Regions from separate parts of the Tsukamurella sp. NPDC003166 genome, predicted to be linked through region 2. Evidence: predicted binding sites of a transcription regulator. Region 2 holds the regulator's gene; the other holds the start of a gene.

Region 1 (11,275 bases), on a different contig from region 2:
ATGTTCGCCGCGAGGGAGCCGCCGGGATAGTTGCGGATCGACTGCCGCTCGGCGCCGACCTCCGCGTACTCGTCGGTGATCGCCGATGCCTTGGCGGGATCGACGCCGCGAGCCAGGTAGACGAAGGTGTCGTTGCTGCGCAACTGCTCGAGCAGCTTCTGCTCGTTCACCGAATCGCCCAGCACGGACACGATCTTCTTGGCGATCTGCTGCAGCCGGTCGTCGACGGTGACGGGCTCGTCGGTCTTCGCGGCGCCGGCCCCCTCCTTCTTCGCCTCGACGGCCTTGTCGTACTTCTCCTGGATCTTCTTACGCTCGGCCACGGGCTGGAAGGTGAGCGACTTCGCCTCCATGGTGAAGGCGATCGGCTGGCCCGAGCGGTCCGTGATGGAACCGCGCACCGCCGGCAGCACCTCCTTGACCTCGCGCTGGCTCGCGGCCTTGGCCGACAGTGTCGGAGCCTGCACGAACTGGACGACGCCCAGCCAGACGGCGATCACGGCGAACACGGCGACGATCACCCAGCCGCCGATCCTGTTGCGGCTGAGGAAGGTCGTGGACACCTCGGGCGCGCGACCGCCCTTGACGCGGGCGCGGGCGGACTGGTGTCCGGCCTTCGGGGCCGCTGCTGCGCGCGGCGTGCCCGCGCGGGCGGCGGGCCGTGTCTTCGTCGGGGGGCGCTGGGCGCGGGTCACCGCGGCGTCCCCTGGGCCGGCGTCGGCTGGGCCGGCGTCGGCTGAGCCGGGATCTGCGCGGGTGCGGCCTGCGCGGGAGTCGTTGCGGACGCAGGGGTCTGGCCCTGCGCGGGGGTCTGCGGAACCGTCGACGGTGCGCTCGTCGGCGCGTTCGCGACGGTCGGGCTGCCGGGGTTCATGGTGACCAATTGTTCCCCGCCGGCCGGTGCGGGCCCGGGATTCCCGGCGACCGGCGTGCCGGATCCGTTGGACGTGGCGCCGCTCGGATCCCCCGAGGTCGGTGCCGGGGGGTTCAGCGCGGGCTTGGCCACGCCGGTGGCGGGCGCGGGCTTGCCCACCACGACGACCTTGCCGTCGGGCTGCCCGACCAGCACCGGCACATTGCCCGCGGGGACCATGCCGAGGGCCGTGGCGCGCTCGGCCAGGCCGGGCGCGCTCTCCCCCGACTTCACGTCGCGCTCGAGCGCGGCCTTCTTCTCCGCGAGACTGTTGTTGACGGCCTCGCGCTTACTGAGGTCGTAGGAGTTCTCCGCACTCCCGGTCGAGAGCCACAGCGTCAGAGCGAGTCCCGCGCAGACGAGGGCGATCAGCGCCAGCACGAAGGGCACGCGGCGCACGAGGACGCGCGGCGTGGGCAGCTTCGACATCAGCCCGGCGGAGTCCGCGCCATCGCGGTGCCGCCGCAGCGCCCGCTCGGCCGGGGTCTCGCGGAGGGTGCCGCCCGCGTCGAGGACCGCGCGCTGCTGATCGAGCCGCTTCTGCCGCCGGTCGAGCGCCCGCTGCGCCGAGCTCGACCGCGGCCGCGAGGTGTCGCGGTCCTCCCGCCGCGCCGGGGCGCGGCGGGTCCGGGTGTCCGGGGTCGACGGTGCCTGGGTCGCGTTCGGTGCGGTCATCGCGCGCTCCTCGTGCTACGGGTCCGGTGGTCGGGGGTGTCGAGGCGACGGGCGGCGCGCAAGCGCACCGGCGCCGCCCGTTGGTTCTCGGCGATCTCGTCGTCGGTGGCGCGCTCGGCGCCCCGGGTGAGGAGCTCGAAGGTCGCTCCGGTGCCAGGCAGGTCCATCGGCAGCCCCGCCGGGGTCGTCGAGTGAATGCGTTCGGCCAGTGCCGACTTGACGATGCGATCCTCGAGCGACTGGTAGCTCAGGAAGACGACGCGGCCGTCCGGAGCGAGCGCGTCGAGCGCTTGCGGTACCGCGGCCTCGAGGGAGGCGAGCTCGGCGTTCACCTCGATCCGGAGCGCCTGGAACGTGCGCTTGGCGGGATGACCGCCGGTGCGGCGCGCGGGCGCCGGGATCGTGGCGTAGAGCAGTTCGACGAGGCGCCCGCTGGTGGTGAAGGGCTCCTTCTCGCGCTCCTTGAGGACGGCGGAGGCGATCTTGCCCGCGAACCGCTCGTCGCCGTAGCGCTGCAGGATCCGCGCGAGATCGCCGTGCGAGTACGTGTTGAGCACGTCCGCTGCGGTGAGCGGATCCTCGGCGTTCATCCGCATGTCGAGCGGCGCGTCGACCGAGTAGGCGAAGCCCCGCTCGACGCGGTCGAGCTGCATGGAGGACACACCCAGGTCGAACAGGATCGCTTGAACGCCTGGGCGTCCCGGCCCGCTCATACCGAGTTCGTCGAGGGCATCGGCCATCCCGTCGTAGCGGGTGTGGATCGGGATGAAGCGGTCGCCGAACCGCGCGAGGCGGTCGCCGGCGATGGCGTGCGCGTCGGTGTCCCGATCGAGGCCGACGACGCGGATGTCCGGGAAGGACTCGAGCATGAGCTCGGAGTGGCCGCCGGCACCGAGCGTGGCGTCGACGTAGACGGCACCGTCGTGCTGAAGGGCCGGAGCGAGCAGCTCGCGCACCCGGGTCGCCAGGACCGGCACGTGACCGAAATCGGACATGGCTCCTCCAGAGCACGACGGGGATTGGCGATGGGCGGTGCTGTGGGATGACGTTCCGGCGGATGAAGCGGGGTCCCCGCCCGACCCGTACCTGGCGTTGGGGAAGTACGTCAGGGCCGATTCGGGCGCAGGCCTCGGTCCACCTCGTCGCGGACGTGCTCTGCTGTGGTGCTGCGGGGCGTGCTGCGCGGCCTAGAAGATCGCCTTCAGCGATTCCGACTGCGGCTGCGCGTAGTCGTCTTCGTGCTGTGCCTGGTAGGCGTCCCACGCCTCCGCGTCCCAGATCTCCAGGAACCTCCGCGATCCGACGACGACGCATTCCTTGGTGAGGCCTGCGTAGCGACGGTGATCGGCCGACAGTGAGATCCGACCCTGGGAGTCGGGACGCTGATCGTCCGAGCTGGCGAAGAAGTTGCGGTAGAAGGCGCGTCCCGCGGGGTCGGTCCATTCGATGGCATCGGCCTTCTCGGCGATGCGCTCGAACTCCGCCTTCGGGTACACCGTGAGGCTTCGATCCTGTCCTTTCGTGATCGTGAGCCCACCTGCCAGTTCCTCGCGGTACTTCGCGGGGAGGGTGAGCCGTCCCTTGTCGTCGAGCTTCGGCGTGTAGGTACCCGTGAACATCACGGCCACCTCCCGCCTCCCCCCGTCGGGGTTGTCACTGGATCGAGACTTCAGACTAGCGCGTCCCTCTCCAGTGCGCCCCACATTACCCCACCATCCGCCACTTTCAACCACGCCGGAGCGCGTTTCGCGGCGTATTCTCAGAGTTACGGCAGGTCAGACTCGTGGTGAGAAGTGGGGGACGCGGCTCGTCCCGGCGCGTCGGGCTTCGTCACACCAGGCAGCGAGGCAGCAACCACCGCGATAGGTGTGACTGCTGAGGCGTGACGGAGCGCGGCCACACCGCCCGTGGGGAGAAGTGGGGGAACCGGGTGGGGAGATGTGGGGAGACCGGGCGGGGCGAGTAGCAAGCCTGGCGACGGCGGCCATCCACGGCGTAGCAGAAATCTCCGGATGCAGCAGAAATCTCCGCTCGCCCCGGGTATCCACGGGGCGACCGGAGAAATCTGCCGCGGCCGGAGAGATCTGCGGGAAGGAAGCCGCCACGCAGCCTCGCCCGCTGCCTCCGCCCCTCGCACGCCCCGGGTGCACGGCGCGAGTTTCGCTCACAGCGCAACGAAAAAGCCGCCGACCATCAGGCCGGCGGCTCTTTCAGCTCCGCGAACTCACGGGAAGCGGCGGCGGAAGCGTTCCTCCATGCGGGCGACGAAGGACTGACCCGACGCACGGGCCCCCTTCACGCCGCGCCCACGACCGGACGGTGCACGGACGGAACCGTCCTCACCGACGGTGCCGCGCGGCCCCTTGGTGGACGGCCCGGACCACAGGGCGTAGATCACGGAGCCGAACATCAGCAGGAAGCCGATGAGGCCGACGATCACGGTGTACTCGACCTTGGGCAGCAACATTCCTGCGATGAGCAGCATCAGTCCGACCGCGAAACCGATCGCGGCGAACACGCGACGCTTGCCCGAAGCGCCGCCGAACCGGCCGCCGCGTACGTTCGACGCGAACTTCGGGTCCTCGGCATAGAGCGCGCTCTCGATCTGGTCGAGCATGCGCTGTTCGTGCTCGGAGAGTGGCACGTTCCCCTCCTTCAGCACTCATGGGGTCCAACTCCTAGCTCCATGATACGAGGCTTGCGAGCACACGACCACCATCCACCGAACAATTAGCGCCCACTGTGAGATTTATGCGGCGCGACTCAGGTCGGACTCGACGGAATTCAGGAAGCTCTGGACGCGACCGTGCAGCACGGCCACCTCCTCGGCACTGACGGTGCGCGCCGTGGTCTCCAGCGCGGCGACCACACCGGACACGGAAGTGAAGTAGGCCACCCACTCCGCATACCCCGGAGCGGCCTTCGCGAGCCGCAGCCACGCGTTGCGTGTGGGGCGCCGCACGCCCGTCTCCCGCTCCGCCAGGAGGGCGGCCGCGCCGCGTAGCGCGGCGTGATAGATCTCGCGGTACTGATCGGCGGGCGCCGGCGAGCCGCCGGCGCGGGCGAGGAACTGGTCCGCACGGTCCAGGATCCGGGCGGCGCCCGACTCCCCGACGCGCCGGCGGGACCCGACGTGATCGATCCGCACCTTCGATTCGACCATGACCTTCCTCCTGCTCCGTGAACCTCGTCGCTGTTACCGCTGTGTTGTACCGGACGGGACTGACACGTAACGCTTCCCTCGTTCCGCGCCAGCCCCGCCGGATGGACCGGGACCGACGTACCCGCCCCGGCGCCAGAACATGCGCGCCAATCCGATGGTCCGTGATCGAACAATCATTCGATCACTTCTAATATAGCGTGAGTGTCCGACACGTCAAGGGAAAGGTCGATCCGTGAGCGCAGTGATCCCGCAGGCCCCACGGATCCACGCCCTCTCCCCGCACGACGCCACGCTGTGGCTGCCCGCCGCCCTGCAGATCTACGTGGCGGCCATGGACTACCCGGCGGGGACGGAGACGCACCGTCTGCCGATGTGGCGCGAGCACCTGAACCGTCCCGGGTACGCCGCGTTCGGCGCCGTCCAGGCGCTCCCGGCGGCCGACGGGCGCCCCGTCGACCATCTGGTGGGCATCGCCTACGGCTACAGCGGAGCGGGGGATCAGTGGTGGAACCGCCAGCTCCGCGTGGGTCTGCGCCAGCGCGGCCTGCCTCCCGCCGGGATCGACGCCATGGCCGGCCACTACTTCGAACTGACCGAACTGCACGTGCACCCCGCGGCGCAGGGCCACGGGGTCGGCAGCGCGCTGCTCACCGCACTCCTCACGGACCGCCCGGAGCCGCGGGTCCTGCTCTCCACCCCGGAGGTCGCCGCCGAGCAGAACCGGGCCTGGAAGCTCTACCGCCGCACCGGCTTCTACGACGTGCTGCGGGACTTCCGATTCTCGGGCGACCCGCGCCCGTTCGCGGTCCTCGGCCACGACCTGCCTTTCGGCCCGCCGGCACCATGAGCACTCCATGAGCCCGGAGGTCGACGTCGCGGTCGTCGGTTCCGGCCACAACGCGCTGGTCGGCGCCGCGTACCTGGCGGCGCAGGGCCGCTCCGTCGCGGTCTTCGAGGCGGACACGGTGCCGGGCGGGGCGGTCAGCACCGTCGAACGGTTCCCGGGCTACCGCGTCGACCGCGGCTCGTCGGCGCACCTGATGTTCCGGCACACGGGCATCGCGGAGGAGCTCGACCTCGCGGCGCACGGGCTGCGCTACCTGGACTGCGATCCCTGGGCGTTCGCGCCCACCCCGCCCGGAACGCAGGCCCCGCCGATCGTCTTCCGGCGGGACCTCGACGCCACCACCGAGTCCGTCGCCGCGGCGTGCGGCGTCCGGGAGGCGGCTGCGTACCGTCGCTTCGTCGCGGACTGGACGCCCCGGGCGAAGGCGACCATGACCGCCTTCGGCTCCTCCCCCACGGCCCCTCGGCTGGGCCGCGCCTTCTGGCCCACGAAGGGGCGCGGGAGCCTCACGCAGATGTCGCGCACCTACCTCGCCTCGGGCGATCAGCTGCTCGACGAGTACTTCGACGACGAGCGACTCAAGGCCGCGCTCGCCTGGTTCGGCGCGCAGTCCGGGCCGGCGATGAGCGAGCCGGGCACCGCGCCCATGATCGGCTTCGCCGCCCTCATGCACACCCTCCCGCCGGGCCGGGCGGTCGGCGGCAGCGGCGCGCTCACCGCGGCGCTGATCTCCCGCCTGACGTCCGACGGAGGCGCCGTCGAGCTCGGGACGCCCGTCACGGAACTGCGCCGGTCCGGTAGGGAGTGGGAGGTCACCGTCGCCGGGCCCGACGGTGCGCGGACCGTCCGGGCCCGCACCGTGCTCGCCGGCTGCCACGTCCTGACGACCCTGGATCTGCTGGCCCGCGGCGGCTACGACGCCGCGCGGATCGCTGCGTGGCGCCGGAGCATCCAGGTGGGCCCCGGCGTGGGGATGGTGCTGCGGCTCGGCACGACGGCGCCGCCCGCGTTCGACGGGGTGCCGCTCGCCGAGCAGTCCGGGCTCGGCCTGCTCACCGCCGATCGCGGCCACCTGGCCCGCGCGCGCGGCGACATGCTGGCCGGGGAAGCGCCCCGTCGGCCCGCGGTGCTGGCGATGACCTTCTCGGGCCTCGACCCGTCCATCGCCCCGGCGGGCCGGCACAACACCACCCTGTGGGCCCAGTGGTACCCGTACGCGTTGGGCGGCGGCGATGGCTGGGCGGCCGCCGCGGAGGCCGAGGCGGACCGGATCGTCGCGGAGACCCAGCGCTGGGCGCCCGGGTTCGCGGACACCGTCGAGCACCGGTATGTGCAGACCCCGGCCAGCCTGGAGAGCGAGCTGGGCCTGCGCGGCGGGAACGTCATGCACGTGGAGATGGCACTGCACAACATGCTGCTCTTCCGGCCGGTCCCGGAGCTCGCCGGCGGCCGGGTCCCCGATGCGCCGGGCCTGGCGCTGGCCGGCGCGTCGATGCACCCCGGTGGCGGCGTGAACGGATCCAGCGGGCGGATCGCGGCGCGGCTGCTCGCCCGCGACCTGGGACACCTGGCACGATGGCGACCGTGACTCTCCGAAGGATGCTCGCGGCGCTGGCGGTACTACTGCTCGTCGCCGCCCCTGCCGCGTGCTCGAGCCCGGGCCCCGGCGACCGGATGTCCGGCAAGATCGTCGCCGCGCAGACTCCGGCGTCGAACGCGGAGGGACCGCAGCTGGCCGCGCCCGGCGAGCTGCGCGGCCTCGCGGAGGTCAAGGCGTACGACTCGAACGGCAAAGTCGGCACCCAGATGATCTTCACGACCATCACCTTCGGCCAGTTCAACCAGCTGGGCGAGGTGGTCTCGCAGGCCTTCGACACGTCGGCGGCCTCGATCAAGATGCGGGTGCAACGCACCGGGAGCTCCGTCGTGCTCTCCGGCACGGCGGACCTGTCGTCCCTGGCGCCGAACTCCGCAGTGATCGTCGTGCAGCTGCAGTTCCCCGGCCCCGTCACCGCCACGAACGGCCAGCAGGAGGCCGACGACCTGGTGACCTGGACGCTCAACGCCGGTACGTCCGCGTCCTTGACCGCCGAAGCCGAGTACGCCGATCCCTCGATCGCGTCGTTCACGAAGTGGGCGTGGATCACCGCGCTGGTCGCCTTCCTCGCGGCCGCGGTCGTGGCAGCGGCGGCCTACATCCGGCGCGACCGCAGTCCCAAGCCGGGGCAGGAGTCGGCCGAGCCCGAGTCGCTCATCGAACTGCCGCAATGGCTGCGGGAGAAGCTCGGGCGCTAGTCCCGCGGCGGGCGGCGGAGACCGTCGAGCACGAGGTCGGTGAGCCGTTCGGCGATGTCGGCGTCGAGCTCGCGGCGTCGCGCCAGGATGCGGAAATGCAGCGTGCCGATGAGCGCCTCGTACGCCAGCATCGCCTGCTCCACATCGACGAGCTCCCCACGCTCGGCAGCGCGGCCGAAGATCGTGCGGGCGCGGTCGAAGCGATCCGCCCAGAAGGCGTCGCGGAGCTTCGCCGAGGTCTCGTCGTCGGCGGTCGCGGCCAGTGCGGCCAGCGCGAAGCCGGCGGGAGTGCGCAGGAAATCGGCGACCGCGCCGACGGTCTCGACGAGATCACCGCGCAGCGAACCGGTGTCGGCGACGGTCAGCCGTTCGGCGGAGAGCGTGAGCAGGACATCGGTGAGCAGCGCGTCCTTGGAGCCCCACTTGCGGTAGACCGTCGCCTCGTTGACCCCGGCCCGGGCCGCGATCTGGCCGACGGTCAGCGCCGACGGTGAGCCCTCGGACAGCAGCGCCGTCGTCGCGTCGATCACCGCCCGGCGGGTGCGAGCGGTGCGCCCGCCCGGGCGTTCCCTACGAGTCGCTTCGGTCACACCCCCATCTTAAATGCGAGACACTCTTGCATTAGCGTGCGGGGTGGTGAATCATCGTTCCCATGACCTACGCAGAGCAGTCCGCATGGCGGACCATCCAGGAATTCCTCCCCCTGTCGTACCGGCTGACGCCGGACACCGAGCCCGCCGAGGAGTGGTGGGAGCACGCGGGCCATCACATCCACCTCGACACCTACCGCAACCCCCAAGCGCCCGTGAAGGTGATCCTGCTGCACGGCGTCGGCACCAACGGCCGCCAGATGTCGACCATCCTCGGCCGGCCACTCGCCGAGCGCGGCTTCGAGACCATCGCCATCGACATGCCCACGTACGGCGTCACCGAGGTCGCCCCCGGTGCGCTGGTCACCTACGACGACTGGGTGCGGATCGGTTCGGACCTCGTCGACGCCGAGCTCGCGAAGGACGATCGGCCGGTCGTCCTCTACGGCCTGTCCGCGGGCGGCATGGAGACCTACCACGTCGCATCGGTCAACGGGCGGGTCAGCGGCATCGTCGGAATGACCTTCCTCGACCAGCAGTCCGCGAAGGTGCGGCGCGACACCGCCTTCGACCCGGTCTCCGGCAGCGTGGGCGCGCCCGTCATGAAGACCCTCGCGCGCACGCCGCTGCGCGCCGCGAAAGTCCCGATGAAACTGGTGAGCAAGATGCGCGCGCTGGTCAACGACCCGGCGGCGAAGCGCGCCTGCTACGCGGATCGCACCTCGGCCGGCAACCTCGTGTCACTGGCCTTCCTCGACTCGTACCTGAACTACCGGCCCACCGTCGCGCCCGAGGACTTCGACACCTGCCCGGTGCTGCTCACCCAACCCGCGGCCGACACCTGGACGCCGCTGGAGCTGTCGACGCCCTTCCTCGACCGGATCACCCGCGTCCCGGTCGACACCGTGCTGCTCGAGAACGCCGGCCACTACCCGCTGGAGCAGCCGGGACTGGACACGATGGTCGAGACCATCGCCGCGTTCGCAGGGGCACGCGCGGTGTCGTAGCGAAGGGCCCGGCCTAGACGCCGACCGGCAGCATCGAGAGGTTCTCGAGCACTTCCGAGGTGGCCTTGGCGAAGTTCAACGTGCAGAAGTGCAGCGCCGGCGCGCCCTCGGCGATGAGCCGCTCGCCCATGCGGGTGGCGATCTCGATGCCCGCGGCCCGCACGGCGGCACGGTTCTCCTCGGGCCCGTCGCCCGCCGCGGCGCGCAGCTCGGCGCGCATCGCGTCGGGGATCTTCGCGTTGGACAGTTCCGCCATGCGCGACACCGACTTCAACGAGGTGATCGGCATGATGCCCGGAATCAGCGGCTTGGCGCCCTGCTCCGGATCGAAGGCGGTGACCGCGTCCCGCAGCCGCAGGTAGTCGTCGACGTCGAAGAACATCTGGGTGATCGAGTAATCGGCCCCGGCCCGCAGCTTGTTCGCGAAGTAGCGCACGTCGCTGTCCTGGTCCGGCGACCGGTGATGCCCCTCGGGGAAAGCTGCCACGCCCACGTGGAAGTCGCCCAGCTCGCGCACCAGCTCGACGACCTCGCTGGCGTACTTGAGGCCCTGCGGGTGCCGCACCCAGCGCCCCAGCGGGTCGCCGGGCGGGTCGCCGCGCAGGACGAGCACGTTGCGCACGTCCTGGTCCGCGTACGACCCCATGAGGGCGCGCAGCTCCGAGATGCTGTGGTTCACGGCGGTCAGGTGCGCCACCGGCAGCAGCGTGGTCGTCTCGGCGATCTCGCCGGTCACCCGCACGGTGCGGTCACGCGTCGAGCCGCCCGCGCCGTAGGTCATGGAGACGAACGCCGGGTCCATCCGCTCGAACGTCCGGACCGCGCGCCACAGCCGGGCCTCGCCCTCCTCGTCCCGCGGCGGCATGAACTCGACCGAGAACGGCATTCGCCCGCTCGCGCGCACGGCGTCGAGGCGGTCGAGTACGGTCCGGCTTTGTTCGGTCACGCTTTAAGAATAGGTTTGCCGGTATGACGCTGCCCGTCGCCCCGCCCCGGACCGACCTCGCCGACATCGCGGCCGCCGTGCAGCCGCAGCTCGAAACCTTCCTCGAAGAGCGCCGTGACCTGGTCGAACCCGTCGGTCCGGTGTTCGCGGAGGCGACCGCCGGCCTGGCGCGCTTCGTTTTGCGCGGCGGTAAGCGAATTCGCCCCGCCTTCGCCTGGACGGGGTGGCTGGCGGGTGGCGGGCAGCCCGACGGTGCGGTGGCCGAGGCGGCCCTGCGGGCCTGCTCCTCCCTCGAGTTCGTGCAGGCGTGCGCGCTCATCCACGACGACATCATCGACGCCTCGCTCACCCGCCGCGGCCACCCCACGACCCACCGCGAGTTCGCGCAGGTGCACGCCGAGCGCGGCTGGTCGGGATCGCCGGAGAAGTTCGGCGAGGCGACAGCGATCCTGCTCGGCGACCTGGCGCTGGCGTGGGCCGACGACATGTTCCTCGGGGCCGGCCTCGAGCCCGAGCGGTACCTGCGCGCGGCGCGCGCCTGGGCCGCGATGCGCACCGAGGTGCTCGGCGGCCAGCTGCTCGACATCGTGAGCGAGGCCGCCCGCGACGAATCGGAGGCCGCCGCGGAGCGTGTGGTGCGGTTCAAGACGGCGGGCTACACCGTCGAGCGGCCGCTGCACGTGGGCGCCGCCCTGGCCGGCGCGTCCGACGAGACGATCGCGGCGCTCCGGGAGATCGGGGTGGACCTCGGCATCGCCTTCCAGCTCCGCGACGACCTGCTCGGCGCCTTCGGCGATCCCGCGGTCACCGGCAAGCCCTCGGGCGACGACCTGCGGTCC
Region 2 (11,275 bases):
GCATGGGGCTCACCGAGGAGCTCGCGATCGGTCACTGCTTCAAGCGGCTCACCGCGATCGAGACCGAGTTCGGTTCCGCCACCGACCACCTGCACCGGTATGCGGAGGCGGTCGGCGGCTAGTCGGGGGCCGTGAGCGTGGCGGCGGCGCGCCGCACGGCCGCGCGGACCGTCGGCGGTACGCGCGGCCCGACGGTGACCGCGAGCGTGATCGCGGGGATGGCGGGTAGCGCGTCCACGGGGACCAGTCCGTCGGTCGCGTCGATCGCGGGCAGCAGGGTCGCGCCGATGCCGGTGCGGGCGGCCGAGTAGAGCCCGGCGAGGTTCGCCGCCTCGACGGCGATCGTGTAGTCGGTCCCGGAGCGCCGCAGCGCATCCGTCGCGGGGGAGCGGAGCACGCACGGTTCGTCGAAGAGCAGGACCGGGACCGTGTCCCCGGGGACGGCCCACTCGCGCGCCGCGTACCAGTGCAGGTGGATCGGCCCGACGGCGTCGGGGTGGTCCGCCGCGGCGAGGAACACCGACACGTCGGCGAGCCCGCGCTCCACCGCGTTCGCGACCTGCGCGCTGCGGTCGAAGCGGAAGTGCGCCGCCCAGCCGCCCGGTAGGGTGCCGAAGGCCTTGCTCAGCGCGGGGATGAGCCGGTCGGCGCCGTGTTCCGTGGCTGCGACGGACAGCGTCCTGGTGGTCGGTGACGACAGCTCGTGGACGGCGGCGTCGTGCGCGTCGAGGATCGTCTGAGCGTGCGCCAGGAGGCGGGAGCCGTGGTCGGTGAACCGGACGCCCCGACCGGCCTTCTCCACGATCGTCCCGCCGGTCGACTTCTCCAGCCGGCGTAGATGCGCGCTCACCGTCGACTGCGTCAGGTGCAGCGCTTCGGCCGCGCGGTGGACCCCGCCGCACCGCGCGATCGCGACGACGCTGCGCAGCGGGACGATGTCGAGGATCGGTGTGGACATGACCGAACGATATCCTCGATCGATCATGATCGCCAATCATTGTTGGACGAGCACTGCCTGCGCGTTCGACGATGGGAGCCATGAGAATCCCTCCGATGCTCGCCGTCTCCGTCATCGTCCTGTACGCGTTCGGCTATCCGCTCGGCGCGCTGGGCGTCGCGGCGATGAGTCCGTTCCTCCTCCTCTTCCTGCGGTTCGCGATCTCGGGCGTGCTCCTGCTCGGCGTCGTGCGGTGGACGAGCCGGCGACCGCCCACGGGCACGTCTCTCGGACACGCGCTCGTCGTGGGGCTGCTCACGCAAGCAACGCAGTTCCTCGGTTGCTACCTGGGCCTGCGGGCCGGGGTGCCGGCCGGCGTCGCGGCACTCATCATCGGCGTGAACCCGGCGCTGACCGTCCTCGTCGCGCGGGCCGTGTTGCGCGAGCGACTCACTGCCCGCCGGGCGCTGGCCGCGGGGCTGGGCCTCGCTGCGGTCGTCACCGCGTGCTGGTCGACGGTGCCGGCCCTCGCGCACGCCGGCGCGGGTATCGGCTTCACCCTTCTGGGGCTGGTGGGCATCGCGGTCGGCGGCGTCTACCAACAGCGGTTCTGCCGCGACGTGGACCCGCTGGCTGGGAACGCGGTCGGCATGCTGATCGCGGCCGTGCCCGCAGGTGCGCTGGCGCTGCTGTTCGGCGCGACGGTCATCGATCCGGTCCGCGGCGCGGTCGTTCTCGTGCTGATGGTGCTGCTCAGTTCGATGACCGCCACGACGCTCTATCTCCGGGTGATCGGGCTCGCCGGAGCGAGCGGCGCGGCGATGCTGTTCGCGGTCATCCCGTCCGTCTCCGCGATGTTCGCCTTCGTCCTACTGGGCGAGCCCGTGCATCCGGGCGCGGTCGCCGGGCTCGCGCTCGGAGGCGCCGCGTGCGCGATCGCCGCCCTCGGAGGACGGCGAACGCCGGCTCCCGACCCTGAGGTCGACGAGCCGGCGTCTTCGGAACCGGCTGAGCTCAGATCCGCCGCATGACCGTGACGACCTTGCCGAGGATCACCGCGTCGTTCCCGTGGATCGGGTCGAACGCCGGGTTGTGCGGCATCAGCCACACGTCGCGACCCGTGCGCCGGAAGGTCTTCACCGTGGCCTCGCCGTCGAGCATCGCGGCAACGATGTCACCGTTCTCGGCGACGGACTGCTGCCGGACGACCACCCAGTCCCCGTCGCAGATCGCCGCGTCGGTCATCGATTCGCCGACCACCTTGAGGAGGAACAGCGAGCCCTCGCCCACCAGCTCGCGCGGCAGCGGGAAGATCTCCTCCACCGCCTCCTCCGCGAGGATGGGGCCGCCCGCGGCGATGCGGCCCAGCACCGGCACGAAGGCCGGCTCGGGCATCCTGTCCTCGTCCTCCATGACCTTCTGGATGACCTGCGCCGTACGCTCCTCGGCGCCCTGCACGTTGACCGCGCGCGGGCGGTTCGGGTCGCGGTGGAGGAAGCCCAGGCGCTCCAGGGTGCGCAGCTGATGAGCGACCGACGAGGTGGAGGTCAGGCCCACCTCGTCACCGATCTCGCGGATGCTCGGCGGATACCCGCGATCGCGCACGGACCGCCGGATGACCTCGAGCACCTGTTTCTGCCGGCGCGTGAGGTGATCCTCCGAGACATTGCCCTGCGCGTCGCGGAAGCGCTTGTCCCGATGCTGGACCTGTCGTTCCTCTGTCATGTGCCGCTCCTCACGCCCGTTCGGTTCTGCAATCCACTGTAGTCGAGGCGGTAGGTGATGACAAACATTTGTTCGAGAAATTTGCCCGCGTGTCTTCCGCTCGGGGCGGGGGTGTGGTAGAAATCGAACAGAAGTTCTTTCGAACACATGCACGCACTCCGGTGTGACTGGTGGGGCTGGATGGAAAAACTTGTCAGTCCCCTCCGATAGACCTGTAGGTGAGCGAGAAGGACCCGCTACCGACGTAGGGAGAGATCATGACCGCGATCATCGATCGGGATGTCATCACCGCAGCACAGGAGCCCGCCTCGGAGGCGCAGGCGCTTGCGCGGCACGGCTCCGCCGCTGCGGATCGGCGCGGCGCCACCCGGGCGCGAGGCGTGTCGCCGCGGCTCGCCCGGAGCCGCTCGCAGGAGGTGTCGGCCGGATCGATCACCCCGTCGAACGACGTTTCCGAGGGATCTGTTCGAACGGTGCCCGGCGCGGTCCGCGTGACCGGAGCCCGCGGGGCGGCGCGGCGCACCGTCGAACGTCCGCGCGTGCGTTCGGTCGGCCGTCGTGCCCCTCGCGGTGTCTCGCGGGTGGACGGCTGCGCGCGGCGCACCCCGGGTCCGTCCCTGGCCGTGTGCCTCCTGTTCGCGGTCGGCGCGTTGGTGGGCCTGCTGGTCCTGTTCGGCGGCGCGCAGCAGGCGGATCCGGCCCCGGTCGGTGCTGTGCGGCCCGCGCTCACGTCGATCGTCACGGTGCGGACGGGCCAGAGCCTCGAGCAGATCGCCCGCGAGATCGCGCCCGATCGCGCGCAGGCCGCGGTGGTCGCGGAGATCTCGGAGATCAACGGGCTCCGCGACGGGCGGGTCCACGCGGGGCAGACGCTGGTCACCCCGCGGTACTGACGGCACAGCACGAGTGAAGGAGACGCGGATGACCACTCGGATGGCGATAGTGGATTCCCGGCAGGGCGGGCGCGTGGCGCACCTCGACAATGTGGTGCCGTTGCCGCGCCGAGTATTCTCGGTGTCGAGATCGCGGGGCACGGCCGTGGCAGGGGCCACGGTGCTGCAGTTGCCTCGCCGTACATCCGAGCGCACCCGCGCGGGAGGTGAACCCATGCATTGCCCGTTCTGCAAGAACGAGGACACCCGTGTGGTCGATTCGCGGGTGTTCGACGACGGGCAGGGCATCCGTCGGCGCCGCTCGTGCAACGCGTGCGGACGCCGGTTCACCACGGTCGAGAGCGCGGTCATGGCGGTGGTCAAGCGCAACGGCGTCACCGAGCCCTTCAGCCGCGAGAAGGTCGTGAAGGGCGTGCGCCGGGCGTGCCAGGGCAGGGACGTCGCCGAGGACGATCTGCACAAGCTCGCCCAGCAGGTCGAGGAGGCGATTCGGGCCACCGGCGTCGCCGAGGTCCCCGCCAACGAGGTGGGCTTGGCCATCCTCGGCCCGCTGCGCGATCTCGACGAGGTGGCCTACCTGCGCTTCGCATCGGTCTACCAGGGCTTCTCGTCCATCGAGGACTTCGAGGCCGCGATCCGCGACCTCCGTACCCGCGCCGCCGCCGCGGACCCGACCGACGCCGCGTAGCGCGGTCAGGTCAGGTCAGGGCCGCGATCGCGGCAAGGACCTTCTTCTCGGAGATCGAACCGGCGGTGCCGAGCGACTGCGCGAACAGACTCACACGGAGTTCCTCGATCAGCCAGTTCGCCTCGTCCAGCGCCGTGTCACGTCGGTGCTGGGGCAGCGTATCGAGCTTCGCGGTCAGCGCGCCGTACACGCGGTCGAGCGTCGCCGTCCCACGGTCGTCCCGGTCGATCGCCGCGGGCAGTGCCGCCCATCGCGCAGCGGCCCCGGCCGTGTACCGAGGCAGGTGCCGCAGATGCACGCCGGGCGTCGCGGCCACGAAGCCGGGGAACAGCAGCCCGTCCAACTGCTCGGCGATGTCGTCTGCGGCATCGCGGAGCGCGGGCGGTGCCGAGGCGATCGCGCCGCGCACCTCCGTCGCGGTCGCCACGGCCGCCGCGACGTCCGCGAAGTACTGCTGCACCGTGGCGCCCAGGTCGGCGCGCACGGACGCGGTCAGGGCTGTGAACTCCTCGGGGGTCCACGCGAGGCCCGCGCGCGCCCGGAGATCGCTGATGGCGCGCCGGCGGCAGTCGGCCACCAGGTCCATCGGCGTCGGATACGGGCTCTGCGACAGCGCCAGCCGGTCCCGCTGCCCGACCGACTGCAGTACCGACTTGTGCGCCGTGGGCAGCGCGTTCGACAGCAGCACGTCGAGGCCCGCCCCCATCAGGGCCAGCTGGTCCGGCTCGTTGGCGACCACCCGGACGCCGGCGCGGTCACCGTCGGGATAGAGGGTGCCGAACCCGGTCACGCGGCTGCCCCGGAGTTCCGTGTCGATGGTGCGCGGAACGTCGCCGAGCGTGGCCGCGGTCCACTCCCGGGCGGGAGCGCGCTCGTAGGCGCCCGCGCGGCTCGACAGGTCCTCCTGCACGGCCGCCCCGAGCCGTCGCTTGAGCGCGTCGAGGTCCTTGCCGGAACCGAGCTCGCGGCCGTCATCACCGATCACCACGAAGGTCACCCGCAGGTGGTCCGGCAATGCGGTAGGGGAGAAGTCCTCGGCACGGATCACCGTGCCGGACAACTGGGTCAGCTCCCGCGCGAGCCCGTCGGCGAGCGGCTCCGCGCGCGGGGTGAGTCGCGCGAGGGCGGCCGCGGCGAAATCGGGCGCGGGCACGACCTCGCGGCGGAGCTGTTTCGGCAGCGACTTGATCAGCGCCGTCGCGAGCTCCTCGCGCATCGCGGGCACCAGCCACTCGAAGCCGTCTGCGCGCACCGTCGCCAGATCCTTGACCGGGATCCGCGCCGTCACTCCGTCGTCGGTGGCGCCCGGCTCGAAGCGGTACTTCAGCGGCACCTCGACGCGGCCCTGCAACCACGTCGTGGGGTACGCGTCGGCCGTGACCTCGGCGGCGCCGTCGGCGAGCAGGTCCTCCGCGGTGAAGTCGAGCAGAGCGGGATCGGCGCGCGAGGCCTTCTTCCACCACGCATCGAAGTGGCGGGCGGAGACGATGCCCTCCGGCACCCTGCGGTCGTAGAAGGCGAACAGCCCGTCCTCGTCGATCACGAGGTCGCGGCGGCGCGCCTTGTCCTCGAGGTACTCGGCGTCGTCGAGCAGCGCGCGGTTGCGTGCGAAGAACCGGTGCCGGGTGCGCCATTCGCCCTGGACCAACGCGTGCCGCAGGAACAGGTCGCGGGCCACGACCGGGTCGATCCGGCCGTAGTTCACGGTGCGGTCGGCGACCAGCGGCACGCCGAAGAGCGTGACCCGCTCCTTGGCCAGTACGGCCTCCCGCTTGGTGGACCAGTGCGGCTCGGAGTAGTGGTGCTTGGCGAGTGGCCCGGCCAGCTTCTCGGCCCACTCGGGCTCGATCTTGGCGACGGTCCGCGCGAACAATCGCGAGGTCTCCACGAGCTCGCCGGCCATGACGAACCGGGGCGGCTTCTTCGACAGCGCCGATCCGGGGAAGACGAGGAACTTCGCGCCCCGTGCGCCCAGGAACTCCCTGCCGTCCGGTTCGCGCAGCCCGATCTGGGACAGCAGGCCGGCCAGCATCGCCTGGTGGATCAGGTCCGGCGACGGTGCCGGCTCGCGCCCCAGCGAGTCCAGCTTCCAGCCGAGGTCGCGGCAGATCTGCCGGAGCTGACCCTGCAGGTCCTGCCATTCGCGGATCCGCACGTAGTGCAGGAACTCGCGCTGGCACTCGCGGCGGAACGCGCTCGAGCTCAGCTCGGCGCGGCGCTCACCGAGGTGGCGCCACAGGTTCAGGTAGGACAGGAAATCGGAGGTGGGATCGGCGAAGCGGGCGTGCTGGGCGTCCGCCGCCTGACGGTGCTCGGCGGGCCGTTCCCGCACGTCCTGGATCGACAGGCCCGCGACGATGACCAGCACCTCAGCCAGCACGCCGAACTCGCGGGCGGCCACCAGCATCCGGGCCATCCGCGGATCGACCGGGAGGTCGGCCAGTTGCCGGCCCACCGTCGTGAGCTTCTTGTGCCCGGGGGCGGCGTCCTCGAGCGCTCCCAGCTCGTCGAGCAGGGCCGTCCCGTCGCGGACCGCACGCTCGTCCGGCGGCTGGACGAACGGGAAGGCGGAGACCTCGCCGAGCTCGAGCGCTGTCATCGAGAGGATGACCGATGCGAGGTTCGTGCGGAGGATCTCGGGATCGGTGTAGACGGGGCGTGCGTCGAAGTCGTCCTCGGAGTACAGGCGGATCGCGATGCCGTCCGACGTGCGGCCGCAACGGCCGGAGCGCTGCTGCGCCGAGGCCTGCGAGACCGGCTCGATCGGCAGCCGCTGGACCTTCGTGCGCGTCGAGTAGCGGGAGATGCGCGCGGTGCCGGTGTCCACCACGTACTTGATGCCGGGCACAGTGAGCGAGGTCTCGGCGACGTTGGTGGACAGCACGATCCGGCGTCCGGTGTGCGGGGCGAACACTCGGTGCTGCTCGGCGGAGGACAGCCGCGCGTAGAGCGGCAGGATCTCCACGGCGGAGCCGTGTCGACCGGCGGAACCGCCAGGACCGTATCTCGCCTGCAGCGCCTCAGCGGCGTCGCGGATCTCGCGCTCGCCGGAAAGGAAGACCAGCACGTCGCCCGGCGCCTCCCGTGACAGCTCGTCGACGGCGTGCACGATGCCGGTCACCTGATCGGCGGGCTCGTCCCCCTCGTCCGTGAGGTCCTCGAGCGGCCGGTACCGGATCTCCACCGGGTAGGTGCGGCCGCTGACCTCGATGACGGGGGCGGGCGCACCGTCGGGCCCCGCGAAGTGGGTGGCGAACCGCTCGGGCTCGATGGTCGCGGACGTGACGATCACCTTGAGATCGGGCCGGCGGGGGAGGATCTGCCGCAGGTAGCCGAGCAGGAAGTCGATGTTGAGGCTGCGCTCGTGCGCCTCGTCGATGATGATCGTGTCGTAGTCGCGCAGCAGCCGGTCGCGCGTGAGCTCGCGCAGCAGGATGCCGTCGGTCATGAGCTTGACGGAGGTCTTCGGCGAGACCTTGTCGGTGAACCGGACGGCGTACCCGACGGTGTCGCCCAGCTCGGTCCCCGTCTCCGCCGCGATGCGCTCGGCGACGGAGCGGGCGGCGAGGCGCCGGGGCTGGGTATGGCCGATCATGCCGCGCACCCCACGGCCGAGTTCGAGGCAGATCTTCGGGAGCTGGGTGGTCTTCCCCGAGCCGGTCTCGCCGGCCAGGATGATCACCTGGTTCTCGGCGATGGCCCTCGCGATCTCGTCGCGGCGGGCGCTGACCGGCAGGTTCTCCGGGTAGACGATCGCGGGGACGGCCGCGGCGCGGACCGCGTACCGCTCCCGTGCGGCGTCCACGTCGCGCGCCAGCCGTGGGAGGTCGGAGTCCTTGGCGCGCTTCAGCTTGCCCCGCAGCCGCGTCTCGTCCCGGAGGGTGACGGCGGGCGCGGCGTCGGTGCCGAGGGCGGCGTACAGGTCGCGCTTCGTGGAAGGGCGGAGCTGCGCCTCGTCTGCGCCGCATGGTGCCGTACGCGTCTCCCGTTCACTCATTTGCTCTAGTTTATGCCTATGAGCGGACAGGGACCCACGACCTCATCGGCACTCTGGCACGGCTTCGCCGACATGGGCGCCGTCCAGCGCGACGGCGCGTTCGTCTTCGCCCGCGGCGAGGGCTCGTACGTCTTCGACACCGACGGCAATCGCTATCTCGACGCGACCGCGGGCCTGTGGTTCGCCAACGTCGGGCACGGACGCGCCGAGGTGGCCGACGCGGTGCGCGAGCAGCTGCTCAAGGTCGCGCACGTGACCGGGTTCGGCGACGCAGCCACGGACACGACGGTGGCGCTGGCCGATCGCCTGCAGGACTTCGCGCCGGTGCCGGAGAGCAAGGTCTTCTTCACCTCCGGCGGTTCCGACTCGGTGGACTCGGCGATCAAGCTCGCTCGGCGGTACTGGCAGGAGAAGGGCCGGCCCGAGAAGAAGCTCATCGTCGGGCGGTCGAACGCCTATCACGGCATGCACGTCGGAGGCACCTCGCTCGGCGGCATTCCGGTGAACGCCGAGGGCTACGGCGGCGTGCTGTTCGACGACACCGCGACGATCGCGTGGGACGATGCGAAGGAACTGCTCGGGCTCATCGAACGGGTGGGTGCGGACTCGATCGCGGCCTTCGTCGCGGAGCCGGTGATCGGCGCCGGTGGCCTGCTCCCGCCGCCGGAGGGCTACCTGCGCGAGGTCCGGGACATCTGCCGCGAGCACGACGTGCTGTTCATCGCGGACGAGGTGATCACGGGCTTCGGCCGGATCGGCGGCGCGTGGTTCGCGTCGAGCCGGTTCGACCTGCAGCCGGACCTGATGACCACGGCGAAGGGGCTCACCAGCGGCTACATCCCGATGGGCGCGCTGTTCGTCGCTCCGCACGTGGCGGAGCCCTTCTACGCCGGTGGGGTGTGGTGGCGCCACGGGTACACCTACGGCGGGCACGCGGCCGCCGCGGCCGCCGCGATGGCGGTCCTCGACATCATGGAGCGGGAGAACCTCGTGGCCGAGGCGCTGCGCCTGCAGGACACGTTGCTCCGCGAGCTCTCGACGCTCGCCGATCACCCGAAGGTCGAGCAGGTCCGCGGCGGCGTCGGCGCCGTGGCGGGTGTGCAGTTGCACGAACCCGCGGAGGCGATGGCGATGGTGAAGAAGCTTCGCGCCCAGGGCGTGTCGGGTCGAGCGGCAGGGCTCGGCACGCTCCAGTACTCGCCGTCCTTCGTCACCACCGACGAGCAGGTCGCCGAGATCGCGGCCGCAACGCGGAGGGCCCTCGACGCCTGACGGAGCGGTGATCCACCGATGGCGGGTTGCAGGGGGTTGCATTGCGGTTTGTTGACCATTCAAACCCCTGATGAATGTGGTCCATGACACACTTCCGCTCGTGAACGAAGAGGATACGGCTGCGGTCTATCAGCGCGCCTACGACAGCAAGGAATTCCGCGAACTCCGCCGCAGGCTGGCGTCGTTCGTGATCCCGATCTCCGTGGCCTTCCTGCTCTGGTACGTCCTGTACGTGCTGCTGGCCACCTACGCGCACGGCTTCATGAGCCAGAAGTTGTTCGGCAACATCAATGTCGCGCTCGTGATGGGGCTCGGCCAGTTCGTCACCACCTTCGCCATCACCTGGGCGTACGTGCGGTTCGCGAACAGGACCATCGACCCGATCGCGACGGATCTCCGTCAGCACATCGAGGCCGACCTCAAGGGCGACGGCGGCGGCGTCGCGCTGGACAAGGGAGAGTCGAAGTGACCGATATCCTCGCGTTCGATCCCCGGAAGATCGAGGTCGGCCAGCAGGTCGGCTCGACCACGCTCAACATCATCATCTTCCTGCTGTTCATCGGCCTGACGATGGGCCTGGTTATCCGCGCCAGCCGGACCACCAAGAAGGCCACCGACTTCTACACCGGCGGTGCCACGTTCACCGGACCGCAGAACGGTTTCGCCATCGCCGGCGACTACCTCTCCGCCGCCAGCTTCCTCGGCATCTGCGGCGCCATCGCCGTCCAGGGCTACGACGGCTTCCTCTACTCGATCGGCTTCCTCGTCGCGTGGCTCGTCGCGCTGCTGCTGGTCGCCGAGCGGCTGCGCAACGTCGGCAAGTTCACCATGGCCGATGTGCTGAGCTTCCGGCTCAAGCAGCGGCCCGTGCGCATGGCCGCCGCCCTCGCGACGCTGACGGTGTCGCTGTTCTACCTGATCGCGCAGATGGCGGGCGCGGGCGGCCTCGTTTCGCTCCTGCTCAACATCAAGGGCACCACCGGCCAGTCCGTCGTTGTCGCGGTGGTCGGCGTGCTGATGATCGTCTACGTGCTCGTCGGCGGCATGAAGGGCACCACGTACGTGCAGATGGTCAAGGCCGTCCTGCTCGTCGGCGGCGCCCTGCTCATGACCCTCATGGTGCTGGCCGCGGTGAAGGGCAATTTCTCGGACCTGCTGCAGAAGGCCATGGACGGCACCGTCACCAACGCCAAGACCGGCGCGAAGGAGGCCGTCGGCGAGAAGATCATCGAGCCCGGCCTCAAGTACGGCAAGACCGAGACCACCAAGCTCGACTTCATCTCGCTCGCGCTGGCGCTCGTCCTGGGTACCGCCGGCCTGCCGCACGTGCTCATGCGCTTCTACACCGTGCCCACCGCCAAGGAGGCCCGCCGCTCGGTCACCTGGGCGATCGGCCTGATCGGCGCGTTCTACATCTTCACCCTGGTCCTGGGGTTCGGCGCCGCGGCGTTCGTCGGCCAGGACGTGATCGCGAAGGCGCCCGGCAGGGAGAACGCCGCCGCGCCGCTGCTGGCCTATTCGCTCGGCGGCACGATCCTGATGGCCGTCATCTCGGCGGTCGCCTTCGCCACCATCCTCGCGGTGGTCGCGGGCCTCGCGATCACGGCCTCGGCGAGCCTCGCCCACGACATCTACAACGGCGTCATCAAGCGCGGCAAGGCCTCCGAGGAGGCGCAGGTGCGGGTCTCGCGCATCACGGTGGTCGTCATCGGCATCGCGTCGATCATCCTGGGCATCGGTGCGATGGGGCAGAACATCGCCTT

Evidence for each region. The regulator LexA, encoded in region 2, represses DNA repair genes until DNA is damaged. The targets are predictions, from matches to a motif close to CGAACANNTGTTCG.
Region 1: ABZX10_RS09625 (SAV_6107 family HEPN domain-containing protein) is a predicted target of LexA. The motif match lies at 4,918-4,931, and genes of this name have one in related genera.

Annotation. Positions count from the first base shown of each region.
Region 1 is NZ_JBEXNL010000006.1:125,276-136,550, forward strand. Features, by position in the region: gene ABZX10_RS09600 (penicillin-binding protein 2) at 1-563, opposite strand, end outside; gene ABZX10_RS09605 (hypothetical protein) at 692-1,588, opposite strand; gene rsmH (16S rRNA (cytosine(1402)-N(4))-methyltransferase RsmH) at 1,585-2,583, opposite strand; gene mraZ (division/cell wall cluster transcriptional repressor MraZ) at 2,776-3,207, opposite strand; gene ABZX10_RS09620 (DUF3040 domain-containing protein) at 3,813-4,232, opposite strand; gene ABZX10_RS09625 (SAV_6107 family HEPN domain-containing protein) at 4,338-4,751, opposite strand; gene ABZX10_RS09630 (N-acetyltransferase) at 4,984-5,598, shown strand; gene ABZX10_RS09635 (NAD(P)/FAD-dependent oxidoreductase) at 5,606-7,186, shown strand; gene ABZX10_RS09640 (DUF3153 domain-containing protein) at 7,183-7,893, shown strand; gene ABZX10_RS09645 (TetR/AcrR family transcriptional regulator) at 7,890-8,483, opposite strand; gene ABZX10_RS09650 (alpha/beta fold hydrolase) at 8,546-9,490, shown strand; gene metF (methylenetetrahydrofolate reductase [NAD(P)H]) at 9,504-10,436, opposite strand; gene ABZX10_RS09660 (polyprenyl synthetase family protein) at 10,460-11,275, shown strand, end outside.
Region 2 is NZ_JBEXNL010000016.1:49,720-60,994, reverse strand. Features, by position in the region: gene ABZX10_RS17365 (acyl-CoA dehydrogenase) at 1-122, shown strand, start outside; gene ABZX10_RS17360 (LysR family transcriptional regulator) at 119-958, opposite strand; gene ABZX10_RS17355 (DMT family transporter) at 1,039-1,968, shown strand; gene lexA (transcriptional repressor LexA) at 1,952-2,662, opposite strand; gene ABZX10_RS17345 (LysM peptidoglycan-binding domain-containing protein) at 2,920-3,555, shown strand; gene nrdR (transcriptional regulator NrdR) at 3,770-4,243, shown strand; gene hrpA (ATP-dependent RNA helicase HrpA) at 4,254-8,240, opposite strand; gene ABZX10_RS17330 (aminotransferase class III-fold pyridoxal phosphate-dependent enzyme) at 8,259-9,512, shown strand; gene ABZX10_RS17325 (DUF485 domain-containing protein) at 9,613-9,981, shown strand; gene ABZX10_RS17320 (cation acetate symporter) at 9,978-11,275, shown strand, end outside.